DNA from 4 places in the Chryseobacterium sp. T16E-39 genome. Region 1 is predicted to be linked to each of the others. Evidence: riboswitches for the same ligand, from Rfam matches in the RefSeq annotation. Region 1 holds a riboswitch; each other region holds the start of a gene.
What was found. A riboswitch is a leader RNA that binds a small molecule or an ion and turns the genes downstream of it on or off. The one in region 1 is predicted to bind cobalamin.
Positions count from the first base shown of each region.

Region 2: linked by a shared signal. The riboswitch ahead of CEY12_RS16360 (TonB-dependent receptor plug domain-containing protein) and the one ahead of CEY12_RS08905 (TonB-dependent receptor plug domain-containing protein) in region 1 are both predicted to bind cobalamin.
Region 3: linked by a shared signal. The riboswitch ahead of CEY12_RS08435 (acyl-CoA thioesterase) and the one ahead of CEY12_RS08905 (TonB-dependent receptor plug domain-containing protein) in region 1 are both predicted to bind cobalamin.
Region 4: linked by a shared signal. The riboswitch ahead of metE (5-methyltetrahydropteroyltriglutamate--homocysteine S-methyltransferase) and the one ahead of CEY12_RS08905 (TonB-dependent receptor plug domain-containing protein) in region 1 are both predicted to bind cobalamin.

Region 1 covers NZ_CP022282.1:1,964,130-1,971,696, forward strand. Annotated here, with positions in the region: gene CEY12_RS08880 (endonuclease) at 1-1,464, shown strand, start outside; gene CEY12_RS08885 (CCC motif membrane protein) at 1,606-1,926, opposite strand; gene CEY12_RS08890 (DUF2752 domain-containing protein) at 1,947-2,237, opposite strand; gene namA (NADPH dehydrogenase NamA) at 2,263-3,315, opposite strand; gene CEY12_RS08900 (cytidine deaminase) at 3,416-3,898, shown strand; cobalamin riboswitch at 4,010-4,187, shown strand; gene CEY12_RS08905 (TonB-dependent receptor plug domain-containing protein) at 4,220-6,067, shown strand; gene CEY12_RS08910 (YncE family protein) at 6,079-7,116, shown strand; gene CEY12_RS08915 (CCA tRNA nucleotidyltransferase) at 7,273-7,567, opposite strand, start outside.
Region 2 covers NZ_CP022282.1:3,618,722-3,626,288, reverse strand. Annotated here, with positions in the region: gene CEY12_RS16375 (DUF5074 domain-containing protein) at 1-782, opposite strand, end outside; gene CEY12_RS16370 (cell surface protein) at 809-2,002, opposite strand; gene CEY12_RS16365 (YncE family protein) at 2,017-3,153, opposite strand; gene CEY12_RS16360 (TonB-dependent receptor plug domain-containing protein) at 3,150-5,180, opposite strand; cobalamin riboswitch at 5,292-5,475, opposite strand; gene CEY12_RS16355 (transporter) at 5,577-6,530, opposite strand; gene CEY12_RS16350 (cytochrome-c peroxidase) at 6,544-7,567, opposite strand, start outside.
Region 3 covers NZ_CP022282.1:1,861,999-1,869,565, reverse strand. Annotated here, with positions in the region: gene CEY12_RS08455 (PspC domain-containing protein) at 1-996, opposite strand, end outside; gene CEY12_RS08450 (PadR family transcriptional regulator) at 1,008-1,337, opposite strand; gene CEY12_RS08445 (XAC2610-related protein) at 1,630-2,319, shown strand; gene CEY12_RS08440 (HD domain-containing protein) at 2,324-2,914, shown strand; gene CEY12_RS08435 (acyl-CoA thioesterase) at 2,954-3,337, opposite strand; cobalamin riboswitch at 3,450-3,630, opposite strand; gene CEY12_RS08430 (hypothetical protein) at 3,685-4,485, opposite strand; gene CEY12_RS08425 (GEVED domain-containing protein) at 4,752-5,861, shown strand; gene CEY12_RS08420 (endonuclease MutS2) at 5,908-7,567, opposite strand, start outside.
Region 4 covers NZ_CP022282.1:1,195,696-1,203,262, forward strand. Annotated here, with positions in the region: gene CEY12_RS05275 (ATP-binding cassette domain-containing protein) at 1-1,051, shown strand, start outside; gene CEY12_RS05280 (Crp/Fnr family transcriptional regulator) at 1,169-1,750, shown strand; gene CEY12_RS05285 (DUF4406 domain-containing protein) at 1,818-2,174, shown strand; gene nudK (GDP-mannose pyrophosphatase NudK) at 2,164-2,745, shown strand; gene CEY12_RS05295 (hypothetical protein) at 2,882-3,463, shown strand; gene CEY12_RS05300 (hypothetical protein) at 3,483-3,971, shown strand; gene CEY12_RS05305 (hypothetical protein) at 4,007-4,552, shown strand; gene CEY12_RS05310 (Crp/Fnr family transcriptional regulator) at 4,681-5,214, shown strand; gene CEY12_RS05315 (Lrp/AsnC family transcriptional regulator) at 5,226-5,687, opposite strand; cobalamin riboswitch at 5,842-6,028, shown strand; gene metE (5-methyltetrahydropteroyltriglutamate--homocysteine S-methyltransferase) at 6,425-7,567, shown strand, end outside.

The DNA of each region.
Region 1 (7,567 bases):
CAAAGTTTATTTAACGAAGCTTCACCAATGGTTTCTGACGTTAATTTTATCAGAGCTACGGACGGAAAAGTAAATGGAATGAGATCTAATTATCCTTTTGGAAAAGTTGGAACTGCCACTTTCACTTCTAAAAACGGCTCAAAATTAGGAAACTCCGTATCCTCAGGCTATGGAGGGACCGTTTTTGAACCCATCGATGAATTCAAGGGGGATGTTGCCCGTATGATCCTGTATTTTGTAACACGTTACCAAAGTAAACTTTCTTCTTTCTCTTCAGGAAACATGTTGGGAAATACAACTTTCCCTGGACTACAGACTTGGGAATTGAATGTATTATTAGCATGGCATAACCAAGACCCTGTTTCTCAGGCAGAAATTGTAAGAAACAATGCGGCCTACGCTTACCAGGGTAATAGAAACCCATTTATCGACAATCCAGCTTACGTAGGTCAGATTTGGGGATCACAGCAGCCCTCAAATGACACTCAGGCTCCAACTACAGTTACTGGTCTTACCGTGTCAGGAAAAACATCGAACAGTGTTTCTCTTTCATGGACTGCTTCAACAGATAATGTAGGTGTTTCTTCTTATGATATTTATATGAACGGAAGCTTAAAAACAAATGTAAGCTCAACTTCAACAACAGTATCAGGGCTTAGCGCTTCTACTACTTATAGTTTCTATGCAGTAGCTAAGGATGCAGCTGGGAATACTTCTTCCAACAGTTCTACCGTTTCTGCAACCACAGAATCAGGAGGGACTACTAATCCAGGTACAGAATGTGTAAATGAAACTTTCGAAACCATTCCTACAGGTAGCTCATCAAGCTATTCTACAAGAACCTGGACTAATGGCGGAATTACATGGACTGCCACTGATGCAAGAACGGATCAGACGATTTCCAATAAGGCCATTACGGTAAGAGATGGGTCTTTAAAATCAAGCAACTCAAGCAATGGTATCGGATCATTAACGGTAACTACTCAGTTAAAATTCAGCGGAAGTGCAGGAACATTCAATGTTTTGGTTAATGGAACCCAGGTAGGAACAATTCCTTACAGTGCAACATCTGCAACATCTACCATCAATAATATCAATGTATCTGGTAATGTGGTGGTAACTTTAGAAAATAACTCAACAAGCAACAGAGTGGCTCTTGATAACTTAAGCTGGACTTGCTACTCAGGAACGGGAAAGCAAAGCAAAAGCATCTCTTCTGATGTACAGATTGAGTCTAAGGATTTAAAAATCTACCCTAACCCAATTTCAAACCAGGAAATCTTTGTAAAAGGAGACACTCAAAACGTAAAAAAGGCTGTGATCTATAATTTACAAGGAAAGGCTATGCAAACAATTAATCATCCTTTTGAAAACAGCAGAAATTCAATTAAGATTAAAAGCCTTGAACAAGGAGTTTATATTCTAAAACTGGACAACTCCAGTTTGAAATTCATTGTTAAATAATAACTTAATTCCATACAATAAATCCTTCACTACAAGTGAGGGATTTATTTTTTATCAAAATCAATGGAATGTTTTTATCTCCAAAATAAAATAGACTGTAGTTTGTACTGCAGTCTATTATTTTATAACTGATAGGGTTATTTATTTACCCATGTTTTTTAATTGATTAATCTGATCCATATAACCACTCCAACCCACTGTTGAAAGAACAAAGATCATATAGGCTAAGCTAAGGATTCCTATAACAAGACCTATAATACATAAAATTCTTCCTACTTTCAAATTGTCATAATCCGAATACAGGCTCGGATCTTTTTGATACAGGGCATTATCTTTATTAAACAGGTTCATTCCGATTAATCCGCAGATTACTCCTACGATCCCGTTACAGCAGCAGCTGCCCAGGATAGCGACGATTCCTAATACTAAAACGGTTGTTGCGTTTGGTAATTTTTGATTCATAGTTATTTATTTTGTTAATTTTATTTTATGGGTAAAGGATGTCTGTAAAAATAGGAAACGACCATGATAACTGAATTAATGATTGCTAAAAAAACTAATGCATTTCCGTAATTTCTTTTTTTGTCAACAAAATTCAATCCTACTGTAAATAAAAAAAGAAGTAAAGTATACACAGCCGGAAACATATGAAAAGCTTCTGAGAACTTCCCCTCAAAAACCAAAACAATTGCTCTTTGTGTACCACATCCAAAACATTCTATTCCCAGAAATTTCTTACTTGGGCACGGCAGCATAAAATCTTCAATTTTCATTTCCTGAAATATTATTGTTCTAAAATTAAGAAGAAATTTTAGCTCTCAGATATTGATGTGGAAAAAAACAATTTTCTTCCATCTCAAACGATCCCTGAACAGCAATATAGGGATTTCTCAAAATTTCCCTGGCAACAAAGATCAAATCAGCATCTCCCTTTTGCAAAATTTGTTGTGCCTGCTCCACTTTCGTGATTAAACCTACCGCTCCCGTTTTCACATCTGCCTCATTTCTTACTCTGGAAGAATAAGGTACCTGATAACCATCAAAAACAGAAATTTTTGCCCCATGGATATTACCTCCACTTGAAACATCAATTAAATCTACTTTATGTTCTTTTAATACTTTTGCTAATTCTACGCTGTTATTTACATCCCATCCATTTTCAGCATATTCAGTTCCCGATATCCTCACAAATAACGCCACATTTTCATTGATTTCTTCATTGACAACATCCACTATTTCCAACAAAAATCTAATCCTGTTTTCAAAGCTCCCTCCATATTCATCCGTTCTGATGTTGGAAAGTGGGGATAAAAACTGATGAATTAAATAACCATGAGCTCCATGAATCTCAATAATATCAAATCCTGCTGCCACAGCTCTTCTTGCTGCATTTTTAAAGTTCTGAACCTGCTCTTTAATTTCCTCAACGGTTAAAACATGTGGAATCCTCTCAGTAGGATGATATGGAATCGGACTAGGAGCTACCGTTTCCCACCCCTCTTCAATCGAAATCTGGATATTATTCCAGGTTGATCCCTTTCTTCCGGCATGTGCCAATTGTATTCCTATTTTACTTTCTGAATTAGAATGAACAAACTCTACAATTTTCTGAAGATTTCCTGCCTGTTCATCATTCCAGATCCCCATACATTTATTGGTAATTCTTCCCCGTGGTTCCACGCCGGTTGCTTCGACCATTATTAATCCAGTCCCTCCCTGAGATCTGCTTCCGTAATGCACAAAATGAAAGGCATTCGCCAATCCGTTTTCGCATGAATACATACACATAGGAGACATTACCCAACGATTTTCCAGTTCTACATTTCTAAATTGTATCGGCGTATATAGCATGTTTGTCTATTTTAAATTTAACATTAGGAGAAGGATAAAATAGGTTTGTCCACGTGATGAAAAAGAACTAATTTTACCTCCCCTTTTTAGGCTTCAATATATGAAAAAAGACATACAGATCGGCTACGAATACTTTAAAAATAGTAGTGAACTGAACGATATAGAAAAAAAACTTTTCGAAAGAGCAAAACTAGCTCGTGAAAATGCCTATGCTCCTTACTCTCAATTCTTAGTTGGTTGCTCTGTATTACTCGAAAACGGTGAAATATTTTCCGGAAACAATCAGGAAAATGCGGCTTTTCCTTCAGGCCTTTGTGCTGAGAGAACAACTTTATTCTGGGTAGGCGCTAATTTTCCAGATCAAAAGATTAAAAAGATTTTTATTGTCGGGGGTCCAAAAGAATTTTCTGAAAAAAATCCACCTATACCTCCATGTGGAGCATGCAGACAAAGCTTAATCGAATACGAAACAAAACAGAAGGAAAATATCGATCTTTATTTTTCAAGTATGAATGATGAAGTGGTTAAGGTAAGTTCGATTAAAGATCTTTTACCTTTTTATTTTGATGCAACGTTTTTGTAGGGTGAAACTGTGAATTTGTGAAATCGTAAAATTGCGAGGCATTAATCTGTTTATGCATGATTGTTTTCATTACAAATCATCATATACAATTGGCATTTCTTTTTAAAAACTTATCTTTGCAAAAATTTTGGTTTTCAAGCTTTTGAAAATAATAGGGAATTGGGTGTAAACCCCAAACTGTCCCCGCAACTGTAGATCGCAACCATAATTTCTATAAAAAACCACTGTGAAAACGGGAAGGTATAGAAAAGCGAAAGTCAGGAGACCTGCCAAAATGATAATATCAAAAATATATTGCTTTCGGAGGAAAAGTAAAATAGTATGAAGAAAACTTTAGTACTGCTTTTATCGTCATCTGCCTATTTTCTCTGTCTTGGACAGGAGAAAGCAATTGACACGGTTTATATTTTTGATAACCAGATGAAAAAAGTAAAGCTTTTTCATAAGGTAAATACCATCACACCTCAGGATGTAGAGAAAAACTCAACCAATCTTTCAGAACTTTTACGTTTCCAATCTCCGGTTTATATTAAAGAAAATGGCCGTGGTGCCGTTTCATCCCCTTCTTTCAGAGGAACAACAGCACAACAAACTGCTTTTGTATGGAATGGAATTAATATCAATTCAAATTTTCTTGGGCAGGGAGATGTTAATAATATACCTTTATTTGGATATGACCACTTAGAAGTGAAAGCTGGTGGCGGAAGTGTTATTTATGGAAGTGGAGCTATTGGAGGTAGTATTCACCTTAATAATAGTCTGGATTTTAATAATGGTTTTAAAGCTTCTTTGTATTCTGAGGCAGGCTCTTTCAATACCTTTACTAATTTTGGACAGGCTTCTTACAGTAATGATAAATTTAGTTTCAAAGTTTCAGGAAATCATTCGATCAGTCAGAATGATTATGAAGTAGAAGAGAAAAACTACCTGAACAGAAATGGCAAATATTATAATTCGACTTTTAATGTCGGAGCCTCTTATAAAATAGCTCAACATCAGACTATTTCATGGCAAAGTCAATTTTTTGATTCTGCACAAAACTATCCTATTTTTGTAGAAAACGGGAATAGGACAAAATATGAAACACAAAGCATCAGAAGTCTAATTTCCTGGGATATTAATAAGAATAAATTTTCAAATAGCTTAAAAGCAGCTTATACAGAGGAAAATTTTCAATATTTTGGCAACTATAACGCTCCAAAAACAAGTGGATCATCTGGGAAAAATTATATTTTCAAAAATGATTTCAATTATTTTATCGTCCCCAAATTAAACATCAACGTGATCACTGAGTTTCAGGTGAACAAAGGTGAAGGCTATCAGCCATATATTCAGGGTGTGAAAGCAGAAGGCATTGGAGATGTAAGCAGAAATGTAGGATCTGTAGCAGGATTGTTACGTTATTTCCCAACCAAAGATCTAAGATTTGAGGCTGGTGTTAAAAAAGATTTTGTTCAGGATATCAGTTCACCTTTACTTTATTCATTTTCTGGAAAATGGAACGCTTTACAATGGTATAGTGTAGGAATAAATGTATCAAGAAATTTCAGATTTCCTACTTTTAATGACCTCTATTGGAATCCTGGAGGAAACCCTGATTTAAAACCAGAAAATTCTTACCAAATGGATATGGATCATGAATTTAAATTGGGTGAGTTTAAATTAATGGTAAGTCCTTATTATCTGAATATTTCAGATGATATTGTATGGCTTCCTACAGCGGCCGGATATTGGTCACCTGTTAATATAGGAAAAGTTCAATCTTATGGTTTAGAATCACAAATTTCCTTTGAAAAACAATTTAGAGAACACCATTTCAGATTTAATTTGGGATACACATTATCAAAATCTATCAATAAGGCAACCGAGAAACAAATGATGTATGTTCCACTTCATAAGGTTTTTGGGAACTTCGATTATCAGTATAAATTCATAAAATTCTATGTTCAGGGAATGTTCAATGGCTTGACTTATACAACAACCGATGAAAAAAGAGAAGATGCCTTAGATCCTTATTTTGTTTTAAATACAGGAATATCAGCAACGCTTTTAAAAAAATATACCTTAGGGTTTAAAATAAATAACTTAACCAATACTGTTTACGAGACCGTTTCTTATTATCCGATGCCAAAAAGAAACTACAGTATTTCAGCAACTATAAATTTCTAATAAAAAATAACATGAAAATAACTAGACTTTTACAACTATTATTTGCTACGGTATTACTATTTAATATTTCGTGTAGCAACGACAGTGATAGCAGCCTACCGGTAATTACCTATGAAAATGGATATTTAATTGCCAATGAAGGGAATTTCGGCAAGCCTAATGCAGAAGTAACTTTTGTTTCAAGAGATTTAACTTTCAGTCAAAACAGTATTTTTTCAAAAAACAATGGATCTCAATTGGGAGATGTTTTACAGGCTGTAGCCTTTAATGGCGATAAAGCTTATCTTTTGTTAAACAACTCCAATAAAATTCAGGTAGTTAACCGTTACACATTCAAAAGCGCTGGCGAAGTTACCAATCAAATTGACAACCCTCGCTATGTTGCTGTTACGAATAACAATGTTTATGTAACTAATGATAAATATAACGGGGCAAAATATGTAAGTATCTATAAAAGTTCGGATTTGTCGTTCGTTAAAAAAATTACGTTCACTGAAGCTGTTGAAAGAATTGTTGAAGCTGGAGGAAATATCTTTGTTCAAAATGCAAGCTTCGGTTTTGGAAACAAAATTACTTACATCAACACTTCAACCAACGAAGTACAATCTGCAATTACATTACCCAACGGAAATATCAACAAAACTATTTCTTATAACGGAAATGTTTACGTCATTGCTTCAGGAACTGCTGATTCTTACATTTATCAGATTTCAAATACTGGAAATATTACTAAAACAACTACATTAACAGGTATTTCCAACGCCACCAATCTACAGATAGATGGTGGAAAGTATTTCTTCTCTTCTGCAAATAAAGTTTATTCAATGAATATGACTTCTAACGTCACTCCTACTACTCCAATTATCACTGCTGTAGATGGTGGACAATACTATACACTATATGGATTTAGCGTTGTAGATGGAAAAATATTCACATCAGACGTTAAAAACTTTACAGAAGACAGTGAAATTACAGTGTATACAACTACAGGATCTAAAATCAAATCTTTTACAACCGGTAAAGGTTCTAATGGTGTGTATCTGAATTAAGAAATTTATACTTCGGTATACTAATAAATTTTATTTTTTTTCATCATTTGTGTTTTTTCCGGGCTGCCTTAGGGCAGCCCGGATTTCTTTTACAAAGGTTAAAAAAAGGGGTCTGGAAAACTATTTTCCAGACCCCTTTTTTTTAGTCAGTTTATTTTAAATCTTAACTTCTAATCCCAACTTTTCAGCTTCGGCAATGACGTATTTTTTTGCTTCTTCATGATCGTTCTGGATTTCTCCCTCCAGAATCGCTTCTTTTACTTTTTCTTTTAAAATTCCAATCTCTCGCCCAGGCTTCAGATCAAACATTTCCATGATTTCTTCTCCGGAAATAGGAGGTTGAAAATTCCTTACCTGATCTTTCTCTTCAACTTCCTTTATTTTTACAGCAACATATTCAAAATTACGTTTGAATTTATCTTGCTTTTTAGAATTTTTCGTTGTTATATCA
Region 2 (7,567 bases), 1.7 Mb from region 1:
ATAAAATTTACCGATCCGTTAGTATGTCCGAACCACTCTTCATTGACCATAAAATAACCATCTGTAAATGCAGTTGGTGAAGAATACGCTGATACTGGTGTCAAAGTTGTTGAAATAGGTTGATCAATCATTCCAGGATAGAAATTCCACAAATCCCATGAATTATTTTCTAAAACACGACTGCTAGCACCTAAACTTGAATATCCAAAAGCAGCATCCGCAGGATTTTTCACCCAGTAAGACCAATATCCAGTGGTCCAACCTGATTTCCAGTGGTCGTTGGCTGCATCTATAGCAGCATAATCATCAAAATCATATGCTGTCGTATTGACAATTCCATTGAGTGGATACAGCGGATATGTTGTGTTACCGCTCTTATAAAGCCCATTGGTTCCTTGTCCGTTCAGATCAAAACCAAGTCCCCCTATTGCAGTTCCAAAAGTTGTTCCCTGATAAAGCAAAGAGTAAAAACGATGGTCAGCTTTTGCAATAGCTTTTAGCATATCCTCTCCTGTTGCATTTCCATCCCATTTAAATCCCCAAACTAAAGCATCAGGATTTTTTCCATCATTCCATTGTACAACAAAAGCAGCTTTTTTAGAACCGGTTCCTACCCAATACTGGATATCAGAAAAGTCAGTAACATTCGTTATCGTTTTAAGCTCATTCCTTTGTATCGAATGTTGCTTAATATCATTACGGGGCACGCCCTGAACCGTTACCTGTGCATTCGTGAAAAATGCAAAAAATAACAGTAACGTTAAAAGATAGATCTTTTTCATTTTTAAATAAATTTATTGTTGAATTTTTATTTTATGTATAAATCATAAGCTCCGGCCACTTCTGTAGAAACTTCTCCAAGCCAGCCAGCCTCCTGATTGATTCCGGTATATACTTTTACAAAATCAATCCCGGGAAGCTTTACGTATTTCCCAGTCTTATCCACAGCCCAGGAGATATCGATATTGGAGGCTTCATCATTATTCGGAGCATTATCTGCGTACCCAAAATCAAAGGACTTACCTACCCAATAAGATCCGTTTCCGCTTTGATCGTAGAAATTATTCTGCATTTTTGTTCCCGATAAACTGTAAGAAGCATCAGAAATCCATAATGGAAAAAAACTGTGATCGTGAAACGCATTTTTAGTTTTAAATCCATTATTCCCAAGATTATCCTGCCATTTAATATATTCTATATCGGTTTGCCATGGCTCACTTCCCGGGACAGGTGGCTTAGTTTCATTAGGTTTAAAATAAGTAATGCTATAATTCTTTATTGTTGTATTTTTAAAATACTCACTTCCTGCAATCTCATACCACTCACCGTCATCAGGCTTTCCGTTTTTATTCTTGTCATAAGCCACCATAATAATTCCTGGTTCACAAGAACCGGAACGGGGATCATTAGCATTGTTTCCCCAAAAAGCATTTCCAAGGATTTTAAAATCCCTCCCATTCATATTCGGAATGGTATGATCAAAACCAAAAACAACATATCCTCCAAAACCACCGAGACTTACCATAGTAGAATTAGACCCTACTAAAGATTCCCTGGCTTTCTGAAGCATGCTCGCTGCGTTATTTCCGGTAATATATTCCGGAATTTCATTTGTAAATTGCCCTACCGCCGGGCGGAAATCTAATACATTAGCAATGTATTTACTGTAAGAACCGGTTTCCTTATTAACAATAATAGTAGATTGATATGTTTTTACACTCCCATTGTTCTCAATTTTTAATGTGAGTGGATAGGTTTTAGCATAAGGGCTGATGAAATCCAGTTCAGAGCCTTCAGAAATAATAGAATCCTTAATGCTCCACGTCATTTTACCTGATACATTCGCCGCGATATTAAGAACCTTAAAACGATTAACTGAATAAGATGCATCTAAACCTTTAAATGGTGATTCTTCATCCCTGTCACTCTTACACGCAGTCACTTCTATTAAAAGAAATATGACAAGCATTGTCTTTATAATTTTAAAAATAGTATTATCCATATTTTGGGTTCTGATTATTTATATAGAAAAGCAAAATGGGCAGGAATATTCCCACCTTCGGTCTTCCATTTGAAATGCCCGCTTTTGTTAAAGCAATAGACAAATCCGGTAGACACATAGTTTCGGGCATCAGTAATGTAAATATCTTCTGTAATAGGGTTTACAGCAATTCCATAAGGAGCTTTAATGGCATCCACATATTCCTGATCGATAATTTTATTGGAAATGATCTGCTCTGTTTTCACATCAATAATTCCAAAATTCTTTGTGTAGGAATGGGTATTATAATTAAACTCATTTCCATAATAATAAAGCTTATCATTCACAATGGTCATTTCGCTTACAGCAACATGAAAATCTTTTTTTACAACTCCTGTAATAGCATCTACCTGATATAAACTCGATGGAACATTGTAATAATCCCCTCTTGAGCTTACATATAAATCTCCATAATTGTCTTTCTTAAGGCGATGAAGATTGATTGCAACGTTTAATTTTTTTGTTTCTGTAAACGTATTCAGATCTACTACAGAAACTGTTTTATCATAATTTGGAACCATATATCCTCCGGAATTGGCAACAAAAAGCTGATTCCCTACGATTTCAATTTCTTCCGGCTGGTAACCAACCGTGACTTGTCTTTGAATAGAAAGCGAAACGGTGTCAATTTCCACAACTTTTCCTTTAGGGGAATTGGGATTGATATCAACAGGCCCCGCATAGCTGCTTGCATAAGCTTTCCCGTCTTTAAATTTCACATACCGGCAGTTTTGCAGTTGAATTGTTTTAATCCGTTTTGCGGTCTTGGCATCCAATACTTCAATTTTATTAGAGACATTTACAACTACATAAAGTTTACTTCCATAGATCTGGATATCATTACCTACATCCCCCAATTCTTTGACAACACTTGGATTTATTTCCGCATAGATATTTCTGCGATAGCTTCCCGTTGTATAATCAAAGAAGTCCAGGGTACATTTATTACTTCCCATGTTCCCCTCATTCAAAACATAAAAACCTTTAATCGCTGTATTTTCTGGTGGCGCAAGACCTTCCACTTTCTCTTCTTTTGGAGTGTATTCGTCTGTTCTGCATGAAAACAATGAAAACATACTCAATACAAGTAGATAATAGTTTATTTTTCTCATAATGTATAGCTTACAATAAGTTTAAAATTTCTGCCGGGCATTGGATAATTTCTTACCACATCATAGTGCTGATTCAAAGTATTATTTACTTCAAAGCTTACCTTAAATTGCTGTGAATACCAGTTGAATTTTTTCTGAATGGATAAGTCGTGGGTATACCAGGGCGTAATAGCGTTATATTCAATATTGTTCTGTTGTGCATCATACCGTTTTCCGGTATACATAAAACTGTAATTAAAGCTCCAGTCTTTATAATCAGCCATCATGGTAAAAGTTCCGGAATGCCATGGAACATAAGGAATCTGGTCTCCATAGTAGGATTCTCCTTTCTCGGTAAAATCCCGGGCACTCTGATAAGTATAGCTCAGCAATGGCTTTAATGTTACCTTCCCTAAGGCCAATTCCGCCTGCACATTAACATCAGCGCCAATAATCTGCACATCCCCAAGATTGGTCATCATCCACCTGAAAAGATTGGTCGTAGGAACTGCTATAATTTTATTTTCAACCTTGTTATAGTACCCATCTGCTTTTAGATAAATTCTTTTCAAGACCTTATTGTCATACTGTTTTTGATAAGTAAATCCAAGATCATACTGATTGGTAAATTCAGGTTTCAGGAAAACGTTTCCTATCATTGTATAATACAAATCATTGAAAGTTGGCATCCTGAAAATTCTTTTATAAAAAGCTCTGATGGTAAGATCCTTTGCTACAAAAGGCTGATAGCTTAAAAATGCAGAGGGTGTCCATTCCCTTTTATCCGGTGACTTCGAATTAAGTTCTACATCTTCCCGAATAAAAGTACCTAAGACACTCCCTAAAAATTTAAACCGGTTCCATTGGTAGGTCGTTGCAAAAGCGACTAATGATGTATAGCGGGTAGGAAAAGAAAACAACCTCAGGTTTGAATCCAGATTATTATATTGAAAATCTACATTGGCACTAACATCCCAATTCGGAGTAATTGAATATATATTTGAAGATGACAAATAAACTTCCCTCTGAATATATTTATTATCCGTCTTTAAAGCTGTTTCAGCGACATTTACAGTATCAATATACCTGGTATAATCGTATGCAAACTTGGCTTTAAGCTGGGTCTCAAATTTTGGAAATATTTTCTTTCTAAAATTACCCTGTACAAAATAGTTCTTATCTAATAGTTTTTGCCCCTTGGGTTCGAATCCATTATTAACAATAGCTGAAGGGATCCCGCGATCCGATACATATCCATACCCTCTAATGTTCCAGCTTCCGTTATTTAAAGTTCCGTTCAGGCTGGTTTCAAATCGTTTGGCGTTAATATAGGAGTCATATCTTGTGGCAACCGTATCATTGGCAACAGAACCATCCGGATTCTTTTTTTGATATTTATATTTATATCGCCCGTCACTTTGTATAAATTCTGAACTGAAACTTGCTGAAATCCTATTTGAAATCTTTTGCTCCAGACGAAAAGAGGGGTTGAACAGATCTATGGAACTGTTCTTCGTTCTAAGAATAAGATTTGTTTTTTTCTTTCCGTAAAAAATGGGTGTCTTTGGCTGTAAGTAAATAGACCCGGAAGAACCAAAATCTTTTGCCGGTTGAAAAATCTCGCTTTTCTGCCCATTATACAATGATATCTCTTCAATATCATCCAGCGAAAACTTCCCCAGATCAACAACTCCATTTTGTGCATTTCCCAATTGAATTCCATCATAAAAAACACCAACATGCTGGCTGCCCATACTTCGGATATTCACTGTTTTTAATCCACCAATACCTCCATAATCTTTGATCTGAACTCCTGAAAAATATCGTAATGCATCTGCTACAGACTGGCTGTTAAGCCTTTCCAACTGCTCACCCGAAAGTGTCTGAGCCGGCAGGATCTCTTTAAAATCCTTTTTGTAAATAGTAACGGGTAAGATCCCTTTCTCTTTTATGCTATCTTTTGACTGGGAAAAGTAAAGCTGAGCGAATAACACAAGAACTGTGATAATCGTTTTAGTAGTTTTATGAAAAGTAAATTTTAATTCCATTAGCTCTTTGAGAATAATTTTGATGCTAATGGATATAAGAAAGCAGCAATGACAACATACAGCAGTACTGCACAGAATCATTGTTGTCCTAAGCTTTATTCCACGAAAGCATCAAACTTTAATCTTTCCGGCAGGTCTTCTGACTTACTCCATTTTTGAAATCCTTCCCATAAAAACAGTGGATATATGCTTCAAAAATTTTGGTTTAGAGCTTACAGCAGCGGGTCTGTTCCGGATTTACACCGGATTCCCTTTTAAGAGCCTTTTACGGCTCACCAGATTGCGGCAAAGATAGAAAATTCTGCCCAGAAACAATACCGGCCTTAATAAAATGATAATCAACCATATAAAAACAAACATTCCGTTACAATTGCAACGGAATGTTTATTTGATTTCCTAAATTCCAAAGTTGATAAAAACACTGAATCTGGATTTGGCTTCAATGTTTCCGCCAGCAAGATTCGAATAAGCCGGAAGCATCAGCTCACTTCCCAGGCTCCATTTACTGTACGACAGTTCAAAACCGACCTTCCCGTATAAAGCGCTTCCTGCAGTATCCGGTAAATCCTCATTAAACTGCTTATTCCGGTCATATACCTCACCCTGCAATCCGGCTTTCCCGGAAAAGATTACTTTTTTATCGGCATGAATCTGATAAAATCCTGTCGCTGCATAGTTCCACTGGTTTCCGAATTGATAATATTTTTTATTTTCACCTTTAACAGTATAATCAGTATTCACAATGACCGCTACTTTGTTCTTCTGATATTTATAATTCAAAACCATCTGGTAATCCCAGCTTCCTGTCCCCAATTGAAAACTGGGATTCACTCCTGTAATTCCTTTTTCATCAAATTTCCCTAAAGGAACCTTCACTCCCAATCCTCCATTTAACTGATGGGAAGTATCTTTCGAATTGATCAGCTGATAGATTCCCATCAGATTGAGATCTCCAATTCCATTAATCCTGATATCCCCCTGCAAGGTTCTTTTTTCATGAAACTGAAACGGTAAGCTTCCATAAACACTCAACTTTTTTGTAATGGGAACTTTTCCCCACAACTGAATTGTATTAAAATACTGATCCTGAGTCAGGTCTTTCACGAAAAGATTCTCTTTCGCCTTATAGTGTTGTGCAAAATATTTTATTCCTATAAACTGAGGGTTAAGTAAAGATTCAAATCCTGATGAACCATTTCCTGCAGCGCAGCCACACGCATCACAATCATCCTCCAGCAATCTGATAGAATTAAAGTTATTTTCAGGGATATAAAGACTATCCTTTACTGGTTCCGCCTTAGCTATTGGTGACATAACCAGACCCAAGAGTATTAAAAATATATTTTTCATGTTTGATTAAAATTTATTCAGAGAATTTAGGATTGGTAATAAAACTCTTATCAGATAATGTTTTCAGGAAAGCAATAATTGATTGTTTTTCAACAGTAGTCATTGCAATTCCGACATGTCCATTTTGTTTAAGCTGCGGATCAAGATTAGCATTATCTTCCACATTATCCGAATAGAAATTAAGAACAGCATCTAATGTGTAGAACCTTCCGTCATGCATATAAGGAGCCGTATATTCAACATTTCTCAAACTGGGAACCCTGAATTTCATCCAATCCATTTGATCCAGGGTTACCCGGTAACGACCTGCATCTTTAAATTGCGTATTATAATACATCCCGGTATTTCGAAAGCTTTCATCTGTAAATAATTCTCCACTATGACAGGTCGAGCATTTCTGCTGAAACAATGCCATTCCCTGCGCTTCAACTGATGTAAGAGTGGCTTTTCCCTGCTTGTACTGATCATATTTTGAATCCGCTGAGATCATTGTCACCATAAATTGGGATAACGCTTTTAAAACTCTTTCTCCCGTAATATTTTCGTCACCGTAAGCTGATTTGAAAAGTTTTTTATACTTATCATCCATATTCAGTTTAGAAATTACTTCCGGCATCGAGCTATCCATTTCATTAGCATCAGTAATTGGAATAATAGGTTGTTCATTCAGGTTATGAATTACCCCGTCCCACATATATCTTTTTAAGAATGCCATATTCTGTATAGGCGGAGCATTCCGTATTCCAATCCTGTCATCCACACCATGACTTACATTATGCCCATGGTGGGTAAAAGCATTCTCCTGGATATGACAGAAACCACATGAAATGGTATTATTACGTGAAAGCCTTCCTTCATAGAACAATTTCCGACCTAGTTCTACTCCATTTTTGGTGACCGGATTTCCCGCTTTATCAAAAGTCATTTCAGGAAAATAAGATGGAAATTGCAGGTTATAAGCTTCGTCTTTTTCCAAGGGTTCAATAACCTCATCAGAGCATGAAATTGTATTAAAAAGGCCGACAATAATTAACCCA
Region 3 (7,567 bases), 100 kb from region 1:
AACAGATACTGTAATTAACCCGAGAATTAATGCTCCTAAAACCCAACCCGTATTTCTTAGTTTTGTTTTTGGTGAGATTAGTTTAATACTTAATAATGCGAACAGCATTGCCGGAATTAAGCTTCCTAAAACAATCATTGCCATTAATACGTATCTCATTCCATCACTGTCAAAGTAGAAATTCATTTCATTCATCGGAGGGAAATCATTACTTCCCATGAATCCGAAAACTACAAATACTCCGATCAGACATCCGAATGCCATCAATGCAAAGATTCCACCTAATACATATCTTACTACATTCCAGATTCCGTTTCCAGCGTTGTTGATATACGGTTTGTTTTCGATGTATATTTCTCCGACCCTCTGAGTAGATTCATTGGCAAATTGTACCAATTTGTTAGACTCATTCTTAAGATTGTCGAAGTTCATAGGCTTTCCCTTCATTTTCAGGAAATCTGCTGCTGTTTCAGCTTTTGGAAGTACGATCCAAAGAATGATATATAACAATGCGATCAGTGAAGAAGAAATGGCTGCTGTAAATATTCCTAAAATAAATACTCCTAACCAGATTGCTCTCATGGCAGTAATATCCATTCCTACATAATGAGCTAAACCTGCGCAAACACCTGCGACTTTTTGTCTTTCAGGGTCGCGGAATAATTGTTTTTTATCAGAGTATTCTGCTCCGGAGTTGCTTGTTCTTTTAGAATTCTTTTCAGAATAATAAGCCTCTTCCTGTTCTTCTATTTTTTCCGGTGTACCGATTTGTGCAATTACCCCTTCTACATCTGTATCGTTGATTACTTCTCTTTTTCCTAAAGAATCTCTGAAGATTTCAACCATTCTAATTTCTATGTCATGCATTACCTCGTCTACTTCTGAAGCGTCCAGTGAGCTTCTAAGAGCATTAAGGTAATCGCTAAGCTTTATATATGCGTGTTCCTCTATAGTAAAAGAAAAACCTGCGAGTCCTATTGAGAGTGTCTTGTTCATAGCTTTGTTTTTTAATTTTTTTGAGTAATTTGGTTTACTGAATCTGTTAATTCATTCCAGGTATTTAAAAGTTCACCTAAAAACAGTTTCCCTTTTTCTGTAATCTGGTAGTATTTTCTTGGAGGACCTCCCGTTGATTCTTCCCATCTGTAGGATAGAAACTCACCATTTTTTAATCTTGTTAAAAGAGGGTAGAGTGTGCCTTCCACAACATCCAGTTTTCCTTTTTTTAGTTCATCTATAAGGTCGGAAACATACATTTCACGATGATTGATAAGACTTAAAATACAGAATTCCAGAATCCCTTTTCGCATTTGCGCTTTGGTATTTTCAGTATTCATCTTAATAAGGTTTTTAATTAGTTATATTTAGAATTAAGTTCCTAGCTAGTTGAACCTATTCTTATTTTACATTACAAAGATATGTAATTAAAATGGTATTATGCAATACAAAGTAGTGGAATTTTTATTTAAAATTATTTAATATGTTGATTTTCAGTTACATAAATTTAAGTCAGTTTTTTGCTCTAAATCAAATTCAGTTAAAATGAAGGCTAATGATTACAATTTTAATTGCTATTCTTATTTTTGTTATGAAATTTCAAGGATATTTCAATGAATAAAAAAGTATATTTTGGATAGATACAAAACATTGATCATTTTTATTTTTTATAGTTCTTTCTCCTTTGGACAAAATCATTTTGAACTCAAATCAGGATCGAACCAATATGATGCTGCTATTACAGTGGCAGATTGTGATGGTGAAAAATGCAGTGGAAATGGGACTGTAGAATTAAGAGATAAGAAAACCTCCCGAGTGGTACAGACTCTGAATTCAGACGATCTTTATTTTTATTTAAACAAAGACCAGCAGCCAAGCGTCAATGTTATTCAATTGTATAATGAGCAAAGTCCGTTGATTTTTAATGACTTTAATTTTGATGGTTCTGAAGATATTGCAGTACGAAATGGAAATGAAAGCAGCTATGGCGGACCATCTTATGATGTATATGTTTATAATTCTACAAAGAAACAGTTCGTTATAAGTGATGAATTAACCAGTCTTGCTTTTGAGAACTTAGGAATGTTCCAGACCGATTCCAAAAGGAAAAGGATTATCACATTTTCTAAATCCGGCTGTTGCTGGCATATCACCACAGAATACCGGATAATTCCGAAAAAGGGACTGGATAAGGTATTTGAATTGGAAGAAGATGCCATGGGAGGTGGTGATTTTGTAAAAGTAACAAGGCGTGAAAAAATTAAAAATAAATGGATCATAAAAACAAAGAAATACCCAATCAAAGAATATTATAAAGAATAATACAATGAAAATACAAAAGGAAATCGATTTTATCTTAGCTGTAGATGCGTTAAAAAATGTACAGAGAAGAAATTACAATGCGGATGATTCACGAAGAGAAAATACGGCTGAACATTCCTGGCAGATCATTATTTTAGCACAGGTGCTTTTTCCATATGCTAAAAACAGGACGGATATAGATTTATTAAGAGTAATAAGAATGCTTTCTATTCATGATTTGGTAGAAATCGAAGCTGGAGATACATTTCTGTTTGATGAAAAAGCAATGGTGGGTAAGTTTGAAAGAGAGAAATTGTCTGCTCAAAATATTTTTGGGATCCTTGATGAGCCTTTACGTTCGGAATTTTTTAACCTTTGGCTTGAGTTTGAAGAAGAGCAGACCCCTGATGCTATTTTCGCCTGTGCCATAGACAGGATTATGCCGTTTATCCTTAATTCCCACACTTCAGGAAAAAGCTGGACAGAAGCAAGTGTTACTGAAGGGCAAATCAGAAATATGCTGGAAAATGCAATTAGCAGGGCCTCTGACGAAATGGGAGAGGCTTTCCAATTTCTACTGAGCAAAAGTCTTGAAACAGAAAAAGTTTTAAAATAAAGAAAACGCAAGTCAATCTGACTTGCGTTTCTTCTCTAATTATAGTATTTGAACTGGTTTTTTAAACTCGTCAATTGCTACGAATGTGAAATCCCCGACAATGGCTCTTTCTCTTTCATAAGAATACATTTGTTCGGTGTAGATCTCTACATTTACTTTCATACTGGTCGTTCCAACGTGAGAAACAGTACCGATCAGTTCCACAATCGTTCCTGCAGGAATAGGTTTTTTAAAGTCAATTTTGTCGCTGCTTACCGTTACCACTCTTTTTCTTGCAAATCGAGTCGCGGTAATAAATGCCACTTCATCCATCAATTGCATCGCTGTTCCTCCAAAAAGGGTATCGTAATGATTGGTCGTGTTAGGGAAAACCGCTTTAAAGATTCGGGTTTCGGATGCTTGAATTCTTTCTTCTGTAGTCATATTTCATTATTAAATTAAAGCGAAATGAAATATATTGAAACAAACAGAATAATACAGGAATGTCATATTCCTGAAAAATCCATCAGATCAATAAACTTCAAGTCGCGAAAGTTTTTTGTTTATAGAAAAAGGCAGGTCTCCTGACTTGTAACATCTTTATTTCCTTCCCATGCCATAGCACAGTGGATTTTTTACAAAGACTTTAGTTACTTACAGTTGCGCGACAGTTCGTGATTTTCACACGATTCCCTATTAATCTGCGGTTAAGCAGAACCGATTCCTGTGATGAATAAGCGATAAAACTTTTTCAGGGGCAAAAATAAGAATAATACAGAGAAATATGTGAATTATTCCGGACTTTTATAAATAATCTGGTGGGCAACCTTTCCTTGTCTGATTGTCCAAAGTGTTGTATATCTGTTTTCCCCTGATCCATTGATCATGTAAACGAAGATGTTATCGTTGTCGATAGCAGCTACAGTGATATTGTTAAAGTCCATCGTAGGCTGGAACATATTTTTAATAGCTTCTCTTACAAAAACGGACCCTCTTCCAATCTGCTGGACACGGATAGACTTGATTTCAGTCATTCCTTCAGGAAGCTCTTTACTGATTCCCCAAGGTTTTATTTTATCAATAGTCAGAATAGTTCCATCTGCATCTTTTTCCATCTTACGGTAACTTGCGTTCGAAGGATATACATCGATGATCACTTTACTCCTTTGAGCAGTAGGAATTTTAGGATTGTTGTTATCGGTGAAAATAAGAGATCTTCCGTTTTTAGATTTTGAAGGAGTATATTGCGGTAATTGATCAATAAAGGCTACACGCTCTTTGTTTACCATCCCTTCTTTATCAAGATTTTCATACCTCACGAATGGTTTTTCGGTATCCTGCTTTTCAGGATATTTGATCCATAACCATTCTGTTTCTCCGGGAGCTGGTTTTACATAAAGAAAGACATCACCTTTACGCATCCTTATCTTATCTACAATTTTTCTATAATTATCCTTTGGAACGCGAACATTAGCATACCCTTCTTCGGCTTTTACGACTCCAAAAGGAATTTTTTGCTGACCTTTTACAAAAGCTAATGAAAATAGACTAATGGCAGATAAATAGAACGCTTTGTTTACCGAAATCATCATGAAAAATTTTTGATGCTTCAAATATATAAATTAAATGTTTCACTGGATATAATTATATAGTTTCAAATCTATAATATTCATTCAATGAATCTAAGAGGTAGGCATATATCGATGGATAATCAATCAGGAGATCACAATAGTTTCATGATTTCATGAAAGGAGAAATTGAAATTAATTAAAATTTTGAACATACTGTAAGATATATTGTAAGTGATATTTCAATATATTAGTATAATTTTCATTAAAATATTAAAAACTAGTAAAACATGACAAAAAATCTACTCTATGTATTTCTATTCTTAATAGGAATTTCCTCTTTTAATGGTAAAAATCCAGATAAAATTTCTTCTTCTTTTTCTTCTTTTTTATTTTGTGATACCAATGCACCTTCCAGTGTTCAGGTTTCAAGCATTACTGCTACTTCTGCTGTTGTTACATGGACTTTTGATCCTGCTACACCAGATTACCTGGTAAGATTTCGGCCAGTGGCGGGAGTTGTATCCCCATGGGCTACGGTTACAATTTCTAACCTGGCATCGTTTACCCTAACCGGGCTAACGCCTTGTTCTCAATATGAGGTTCAGGTTGCTAAAATATGCTCTGGTACAGTTGGAACGTGGTCCGAATCCATCATTTTTATTTCTACCCTTAATTATTGTCTATCTGCCTCTACAGATTCCGGAATGATGCATATTTCTAATGTTATGGTAAGTCCCGGAAATGGAAGCTTTTTACCTATGGTAAGCAATTCCGGAGCATCTAATTATACGGATTACAGAAATGACCCTTCAAGAAAAGTAAATTTATTGGTTGGAAGCACAGGAAATATGATTTCGGTGACCAAAACCTGGAATGGGAGCCCTTCTGCTGCATCAATAAGTGTCTGGATTGACCTCAATGGAAATGGGATTTTTGAAGCTACGGAAAAAATTATGCTTTCTGGTTCAAATACAAGTGCTTCTCCTACTGCTACATTTTCCATTCCTCCTACAGCCTTTCAGACAGCGGGAACTTGTGGTGTTACTATGCGGGTGATGATGACGCAGGCTCTGGCGAATTCTGCCTGTGGAACATTTGTGTATGGAGAAGTTGAGGATTATGGGGTAGCTCTTTTAACAAGTGGAACATTATCAGTTACAGAAAATCACAAAAACAAAGAAATCAATATATACCCAAATCCGGTTTCAGATATTTTATACATTAATGGGATTTCTTCTCATCCGGATTATGAAATTTATAATATGGTAGGACAAAAAATTGAGATGGGAAAAATAGAAGATCATAAAGTTAATGTCCATCATCTTGCTAAGGGTGTTTATTTTATTCAACTGAAGGACAAAGAAAATCCGAGGAGGTTGAAATTTATTAAGAAATAAAAAAAGCGCTGATTGTTCAGCGCTTTTTTTAATTATAATTTTATATCTAAATTCTTTCCAGCTCATCAGCATTAATGGTCGTCTTGAAAGTTCCATAATTAACAATGACTTTGTTTCTGGAAATTTTCTCAATAGTTCCTACACTTGTACTCCCGGGAATACGCACGCGCTGTCCTATTTTCATCCAAAGTGCACGATCTACTTTACGCTTCTCTTCTATCTTTTCATTTGTTTCGGCAATCTTTTCGATAACATCTTCTTTTTTGAGCTGTTGGGTAATTTTCCTTTTTACCACTTGAAGACGTTTTGTTTCATCTTTATCAGCTCCCAATTTTCTGAACTTCTCCTGTTCAAGGATCTTGACAAAATCTTTCACTACATCTTTTCGGGATCTGCCTTTTACATAACTTTCAATGAAAGCTTCTACCTTACCCCCCAACTGAAGTTTACGGTGCTCATCTTCGTATAGTTTTTGAAAATTGAAAAGTTTTTGTTGAAGCTGTTCATTTAGTTTTTGCAGATTATCACGCTTATCTTCAACAGATTCTTTTCTTTCCGCAAGATCTGTTTTAAGTTTCTCCACTTCAAATTTTTCCTGCTGAAGTTTTACGATCGTTTTATCCAGATTTACAATATCATGTTCTACTTTTTTCTTAGCAGAATGAATGATAAATCGTGGAATCTTATTTTTTTCTGCAACTTCGAAAGTAAATGAGCTTCCTGCCTGTCCGACTTCGAGTTTGTACATTGGTTCCAATGTTTCCTCGTTAAATAGCATCGCTGCATTTTCAGCATTAGGGAGCTGCTCTATAACCAGTTTAATATTGGTGTAATGCGTGGTGATAATTGCAAAACTCTTTTTATCATAGAAAAACTCAAGGAAACTTTCGGCCAGTGCTCCTCCTAATTCCGGATCAGAACCGGTTCCAAATTCATCGATCAATAGGAGCGTGTTGGCGTCGGCTTCACGAATAATTCCGCCCATTTTCTTTAACCTTGATGAATAGGTAGATAGATGATTTTCAATCGATTGGTTGTCACCAATATCTGTCATGATCTTATCAAAGAAAAACATTTCAGATTTTGGATGAACAGGAACAAGGATTCCACTTTGAATCATCAATTGAAGTAATCCTACCGTCTTCAGGGTAATCGATTTACCTCCGGCATTAGGTCCGGAAATACAAATAATCCTGTTGTGCTCAGTCAAACTTAAGGTCTGTGAGTGAATGGTCTTTTTTTCGGCTTTATTCCGTAACCATAGCAACGGATGAAAAGCCTCCCTTAATTTCAATGTTTTATGGCGGTTGATTTTAGGTAACACACCATTGATCATTTCTGAAAACTTGGCTTTCGCTCTTGTTAGGTCCAGATCAAAAATATACTTTTGATACCTCCAAAGCTGGGGTTGAAATTCTGCTAGTTCTGCAGTGAGCTTTCGTAGGATTTTGTCTATTTCTTTCTTTTCTTCCTCTTCATTTTCCCGAAGTTTGAAATAATGACTGACCACACTATCCGGCTGGATGTAGGTAATAGATCCTGTTTTAGAAAGGCCTAAAACCCTTCCGGAAACTCTTTTCTTATATGCCGATTTTACAGCTAAAACCCTTTGGTCATCAATAATACTTTCACGGATATCATCAAGAAAGTCACTTTGTCCATAATTGAATAATGCACGGTTAAAATTCTCCTGAATCGCTTTTTTA
Region 4 (7,567 bases), 770 kb from region 1:
TATGATCATAGATATGGGGCCAAGCTCCGGAAAAAATGGTGGAGAGGTAATGTACCAGGGTTCTTTTAAAAGTTTAAAAAACTCCAAAGGCAAAACAGGTAGCTATTTCAATAAAAAAAGAGGATACAATAAAAAGCCAAAGATTGCAAAAGGTTATATTGAAATTAAAAATGGGAGCCTCTTTAATGTAAAAGATATTAATGTGAAAATTCCAACAGGAATCATGACCGTAGTGACGGGTGTTGCAGGTTCCGGGAAAAGTACCCTGATCAATAAAATATTGCCTGCATTTTATCCTGAAATAACGGTTATAGATCAATCTGTGTTTACTGCCAGCGTCCGTTCCAATTTACTTACTTATCTCAATCTTTCAAATTCTGTAAGAAAACTTTTTGCCCAGGCAAATAATGTTTCAGATAAACTTTTCAGTCGTAATGGAGAAGGTGCCTGTCTTAACTGTAGAGGTCTCGGAGTAGAGAAAGTAGATCTTGCATTTATGGATGATATTGAACAGCCCTGCGAAGTGTGTCATGGCTCCGGGTTTAAACCCGAAGTCCTGCAATATAGATATCACAAGAAGAATATTGCCGAAGTAATGGATATGACCGTTCTGGAGGCTCTGCAGCTTTTTCCGAAACCTGAATTTGGAGATCAACTTAATCTATTAATCAAACTCGGGCTTGATTACTTAACCTTAGGCCAACGTCTAGACAGTTTTTCAGGAGGAGAAAGACAGCGTCTGAAACTTACAAAAGAACTCAATCAGACAGCTCAGGTTATCGTTTTAGACGAACCCAGCACGGGGCTTCATCCTATTGATAATGAAAAGCTGCTCTCATTTTTTGAAGAATTATTTCAAAAGGGAAATACATTGATCGTTATTGAACACAATCTGGATATCATAGCACATGCTGACTGGATCATAGATATTGGTCCCGGAGCAGGAAAATTAGGGGGTACAATCGTGTTTGAAGGAACTGTAGAAGACCTATTAACAGCTCCTTATTCTGAAACCTCCAAATATCTGAGGAAACACTTGCAGGGAAAATAATAAAATGGGCCTTTATTGATAAATATTCCCAATTTAAAGGGATTTTAAAGGATTTGTTGAAAAAGAAATATTAATTTAGCAATTGTATCACAGAGAAAAAAAGATCATCCGATAACCATGAATGACAGCTTAATCTTAAAGAATATATCCCAACATATTTCGCTAAGCGATGAAGAGGCCCATTATTTCATTTCTCTATTAAAAGAAAGAAAAATTCAAAAGAAAGAATTGATTCTGAAGCAGCAACAACTTTGTAAAGAGATCAGTTTTGTACATTCAGGAATTCTAAGGGCTTTTTATATGGATACTGCAGGAAAAGAATCCACAATCATGTTTGCAATGACTGATTGGTGGATCACGGATATGTACTGTTTTGTAAACCAGAAGCCTGCAATGCTGAACATTGAAGCTCTTGAGGACAGCGTGGTCTTTCAGCTGAAAAAAGATGACCTTGAAGAGCTCTATTCCAAAGTTCCGAAATTTGAAAGGTTTTTCAGGATCATGATGCAGAATGCTTATACCAGGGAGCAACTTAGAATCATTGAAAACCTCTCTCTTTCTGCTGAAGAACGTTACTATACCTTTATTCAAAAATATCCGTTAGCTGCTGAACGTATCACTCAAAAACAAATTGCTTCATATCTGGGAATCACACCGGAGTTTTTAAGTACCATAAAAACAAATAAACATAAAAAGTAAAGGGTCTTAAACTATCTTATTTTTTTTTCATGACATGTTCCGTTATTTTACTTAAAAATAAAAGATTATGCTAATACTTATTGCCGGTCCCTACCGAAGTGGCGCCAATGATGATCCCCAACTCATCCAACAAAACCTGAATAAACTTGAATCCGCAGCCTTACCCATTTTCAGAAAGGGACATGTTCCTATGATTGGAGAATGGGTGGCACTGCCTTTAATACACCTTGCCGGATCAAAACAGCTGGGCGATGAAGCCTGGCAGGAAATACAATACCCTATCGCTCATCGCATTCTGGAAAAATGTGATGCCATCTTACGTTTGGAAGGAGCCTCAAAAGGAGCCGATGAAGATGTAAGAATTGCCAAAGAAAGAGGCCTTACAATTTATTATAATATAGACGATATTCCTTATGCAGAATAAGAACATAAAAATCACAAAAACTGAAATTTTATCCGATAACTGGTACACCTTAAACAAAGTTACCTATGAAATACAAAAAAAAGACGGAACAGCAGACATCCAAAGCAGAGAAGCATATGACAGGGGAAACGGTGCGACAATCCTTCTTTATAATACCCAATCCAAAACTGTTATTTTAACACGACAATTCCGGTTACCTACTTTTATTAACGGGAACACCACCGGAATGCTTATCGAAGCCTGTGCCGGATTATTGGATAATGACAATCCCGAAGATTGCATTAAAAGAGAAACGGAAGAAGAAACCGGCTATCAAATTTCCAAAGTAGAAAAAATTTTTGAGTCGTATATGTCTCCGGGATCGGTTACTGAAATTCTCTATTTTTTCATTGCAGAATATTCGAAAGAAATGAAAATTACTGATGGTGGCGGGCTTGAGGACGAAGGTGAAGATATTGAAGTTTTAGAGTTATCCTTCGATGGAGCATTGAAAATGATCGATACAGGAGAGATCAAAGATGCAAAAACAATCATGCTTCTCCAACATATTCGCGTGAAAAACATTTTGTAGCATCATCTTTGCTGCTAAAAAAACTAATATCCATAAAACTCAATTTAAAATAAAATAAGTATTTTTTCACCCCGGTTTCTTGTCATTAGAATTTCCTGAAAAAGAAAGTGAGAAATACATTTAAACTTAAAAAAATATGAAACGGCAATTTTCATTTATAATCTTGTTATCATTATCAATAGCTACTTACGGCCAGAAAAAAGAAAGTACAGCTGCTAAAGAAAAAGCGATCACCGAACAGTTCAAAAATGACTATAAAAAGAAAACTTACAACAAATTTGAAGGAAAGATTGTTGTGAAAGATTCTCAGATTCAATTTGATGACAAAACGATCTTTTATGATAAATCAGATAAAATAACAAGCCTGATATTGCAACAGGGACTTATTTATCCCCAGCTTCTAACGGATTATCAAATGGAAAAATTCATAGACGAAAGCACCGATAAAACCCAGAAAAGATTTCTACGTCTTCAAAAAAATCCACGTGCCGGTTTCGATGTTAATAATGTAAAACTAAGCAATACTACAGCATTGACCTTCTTAGATTCAAATCCTAAAGCCAAAAGATTTAGAATTACCTGTAAGGATAATAAACTGGGTAATCTGATCCAATATCTTTTTGAGCTGACCAATAAAAATGCAAGCAAAGAAACGACTCTGGAAGAATTTATTAAAAATTCAACATTGACGTATCTGCAGCAGCAGAGATTGGACTAATTTCACGACTAATAAATCAATGAAACAAGGTACTTTTTTAATTATATTTTTCTTTTTACTTAGTAATTGTAATTCATCGTCTTCAAAAGAAAATAAAAATCCAAATAGTGACAAAATGGTAATAGATCAAGCTGAATTAATTGAAAACGTGAAATTAGCAATTAATCCAAAATTTCAGGATTGGGTTCTTTTTAAGAATGGCACTTATATTATTTTTGACAATGCTGATACGATAAAGAATATTAATGATGAAGCAATAAGTCAAATGAAAGAATTTGGACCTGTATTTGGAGGTGGTCCAGCTGGTGATTTTGGTGTTACTCATTTAAATAAAACAGAAGGTTGGATTGTTTCGGGACATGGTTATGGAATGTATACTTATGTTAGTACCTCAGAGATTGAGAATAAAACTCCAAATGACGTTGAAATAGGTATGTTTGGCAGGAATAAAAGAAATCTGGATGGTAAAAATCCTAAGATTATATATGTAAATACTCGTAAAAAGTAATATTTACATTTTTAACCCAATTCTTCTATTTGCAAATGCCAAAAAAAATCTCAAAATCTCAGATCGTTTTTTTTTCTATTTTAATTATTCTTTTTTCAATTTATAGTTTCATTTTAAAGCCAATAATTAAAGAAAGATATTTACATTCAGATCTTAAAAATTTTGAAGATGGATCTTGGAAATATACAATTATCACGTTTAGTATTCTCTTAATTATTATGTTTTTTGCTATAATTAAATCTAAAACAAAAGATCTTTCAAATCTACCTGTCGGCATTCTGGTTTTAGGATTGGTTTGTTTTGCGGGGCTTCATCACCCTGTCAATTATGTTTTACTTTTTGTAAATATTAAAACAGGAAAAGAAAAGATTGTCAGAAAATATGAGATTGTTAACCATAAGGAACAAAGTGTATTTTGGTTAGATGCAAATGAAAATTCCATTCATGATAACAGCGATTTAGATAGAATAAATAAATGTAGAGCTGAGAAAAATTTAAAGTCAGTTTTTGAAATGAAAAATAAGGACAACATTATTATTCGCTTTAAAAAAGGAATAATGGATATTAATTATCTTTATTAACATTTTAAACCACAAATATCACTAATAATAACAGTAATAATCACAAATCCGCAGTAAGTAAATAGTGTCATTTGTGTCATTTGTGTTTGAAAAAAGTCGAAATAATTACATTTAATATCCGAATGAGTATGATGCCCACTAATGAAAATGCTTTAGCCGAAATACTCAGTAATTTTGATCAAGAAGAATTACCCGCTAAAACCTTGCTAACAGAAGAAGGTAAAATGGCCCGCAGGTTTTACTATCTTGAAAAAGGCGCAGTTAGGGGATGGCTAAATAATGATGGTAAAGAAATTACTTTTCAGTTTTTATTTGAAGGAAACTTTATCTCATCCTGGGAGAGTTTATTTCATCACTTACCCAGTATTTATAACATCGAAACGATAGAACCTTGTACAGTTTACAGTACTTCAATTGAAGAATTCAGGCAAACAATGGAGCACAATCCTGATATCAAAGAGTATTATTACAGTTATTTGCAGGAACGCCTGCTTAAGTATCAGAAACTTTTCATTTCGCGTATAAAGGATAGCGCAGAAGAACGATATGCTGAACTAATAAAGCAATCCCCTGAAATTTTTCGCCGTATCCCCCAATATTATATTGCTTCCTATTTGGGGATAACATCGGTATCATTAAGCCGTATAAGAGGAAAGAAATAAGATATTCCAGTTTATATAGTTACTCCATGGTTATTCTTCACCTCTGCCATTACAAAAGTACTGTGGGTACTTCCTATGGAGTCTACAGAACCTAATTTATTAAAAACAAAATCCTGATAATGTTTCATATCCCGAACCTGAACTTTAAGTAAAAAATCGAAATCTCCTGAAATATTATAACATTCTGCAACTTCTTCAATCTGTACAATTTCTTTTACAAACTGATTTCCAACAGAACGGTCATGAATTTTTAATTTCACCTGACAGAAAACAGTAAAACCCCGATTCAGCTTTTCAGCTTCCAAAACAGCTGCATAATGTTTGATATAACCTTCCTGCTCCAGTCTCTTAACTCTTTCAAAAACAGGTGAAGGTGAGAGATTCACTTCTTTGGCCAATTCTTTTACCGTCAGTTTAGCATTCTTTTGCAGGATCCTTAACAATTGAAGATCCTTGTCATCAAGTCTTTCCACAGGATAATATTCTTTTTAACGTTGATATTTTCAAAATTACAGAATAAATATCTTTTAATATCAATTAAAATAAAATATTATGCTTAATATTTAAAATAAATCCAATTAAATCACTTTATTCAATACCTTTACACCCTATTTTGTTCTTTAACATACTTCATCAAACGGAAAAGGTTTTACTTAAGGTAGATTAATAGGGAATCGTGTGAGAATCACGAGCTGTCGCGCAACTGTAAGTAACATACCAAAGGTTTTTGTCCTTGAAGATCCACTGCCACAAGCGGGAAGGATGACAAAAACTGTTACAAGTCAGGAGACCTGCCTGTTCCGAATTGACAATGCTTTCGCGGTCTGAAGCTTTTGGTCATACAGATGATACTTTTTTGAACGTATTGGGTGGTTTAAACTTGGAATGGATATGAGTTTAAACGCAAAGATTTATTGTATTGATTCCTTAGTTTTAAGGAGCAAAGAAATGCGACGATGTCGCTGATGAAGCTTATGGATAAAACGTACGCTTCTTCAAAATCAATTTTATTGATTTCATCTTTGCCTTCTTACATAAAGAGCAATTATAAATAAACTTTGCGTTAAAAATAAACTCAGAATATTATTTCCTGACCCAAAAATTACGTCCATATTGTATCTTCTTTATTGCTAAAAAACTCTTTCCCGGTCGCATTACGAAGCATTATAAGAACTTTTAAAACCAAAATTTAATTAAAAGTTTAAAAGAAATGCAAACACACATCCTAGGCTATCCGCGAATTGGTAGCAACAGAGAACTTAAAAAAGCCTGCGAACAATATTGGGCAGGAAAAACATCTTTACAGGAACTTTTGGAAGTAGGAAAAACCATCAGAAAGCAGAACTGGGCATTGCAGCAGGAAGCTGGAATCGATCTCATTCCATCCAATGATTTTTCTTTTTATGATCAGGTTCTGGATCTTACATTATCCGTTGGAGCGATACCTCCGCGTTATCAGGAAATAGCTGCGAAAGAAACCAGTACAGAGATTGATCTGTACTTCGCAATGGCAAGAGGACATCAGAAAGATGGCCTTGATATTACGGCTATGGAAATGACAAAATGGTTCGATACCAATTACCATTATATCGTTCCTGAGTTCCAGAAAAGCCAGCAGTTCAAATTGTTTTCCAATAAGATTGTCAATGAATTTATTGAGGCAAAAGAAGCCGGAATTGATACAAAACCTGTCATCATCGGATTGGTTACTTATTTACTATTAGGAAAGGAAAAAGAAGAAGGTTTTGACAAACTGGATTTGGTTCAGAATTTACTTCCTGTATATACAGAAATTCTAAAAGAATTAGAAAACAACGGAGCAGAATGGATACAGTTTGATGAACCGTTTTTAGCATTGGATCTGGATCAAAAAGCCAAAGAGGTTTATCAGGTTGTGTATGCTGAAATTGCAAGGCAGTTCCCTAATCTTAAGTTTATTGTGACCACTTATTTCGATGGGCTAAAAGATAACCTTTCATTGGCTACTACCCTTCCTATTGATGCTTTACACATCGACTTAGTACGTGCGCCGGAACAATTGGATGAGGTGATTAATGCAATTCCCGAAACATTAATCCTATCTCTTGGAGTGGTTGATGGAAGAAATATCTGGAAAAATGATTTCAGCCAGTCTTTGGTTTTTATTAAGAAAGCAATCGCTGCATTAGGTTCTGAAAGAGTTTTTATTGCTCCATCATGTTCTTTACTACATGCACCCTTCGACCTTGACCTGGAGAAAAATGAAAACATCTTATCTCCTGAGATCAAGCAATGGATGGCTTTTGCCAAGCAGAAAGTTTCTGAAGTTGTCTCATTGAAAAAATTAGCTTCAGAAAATCCGGATTATAACACC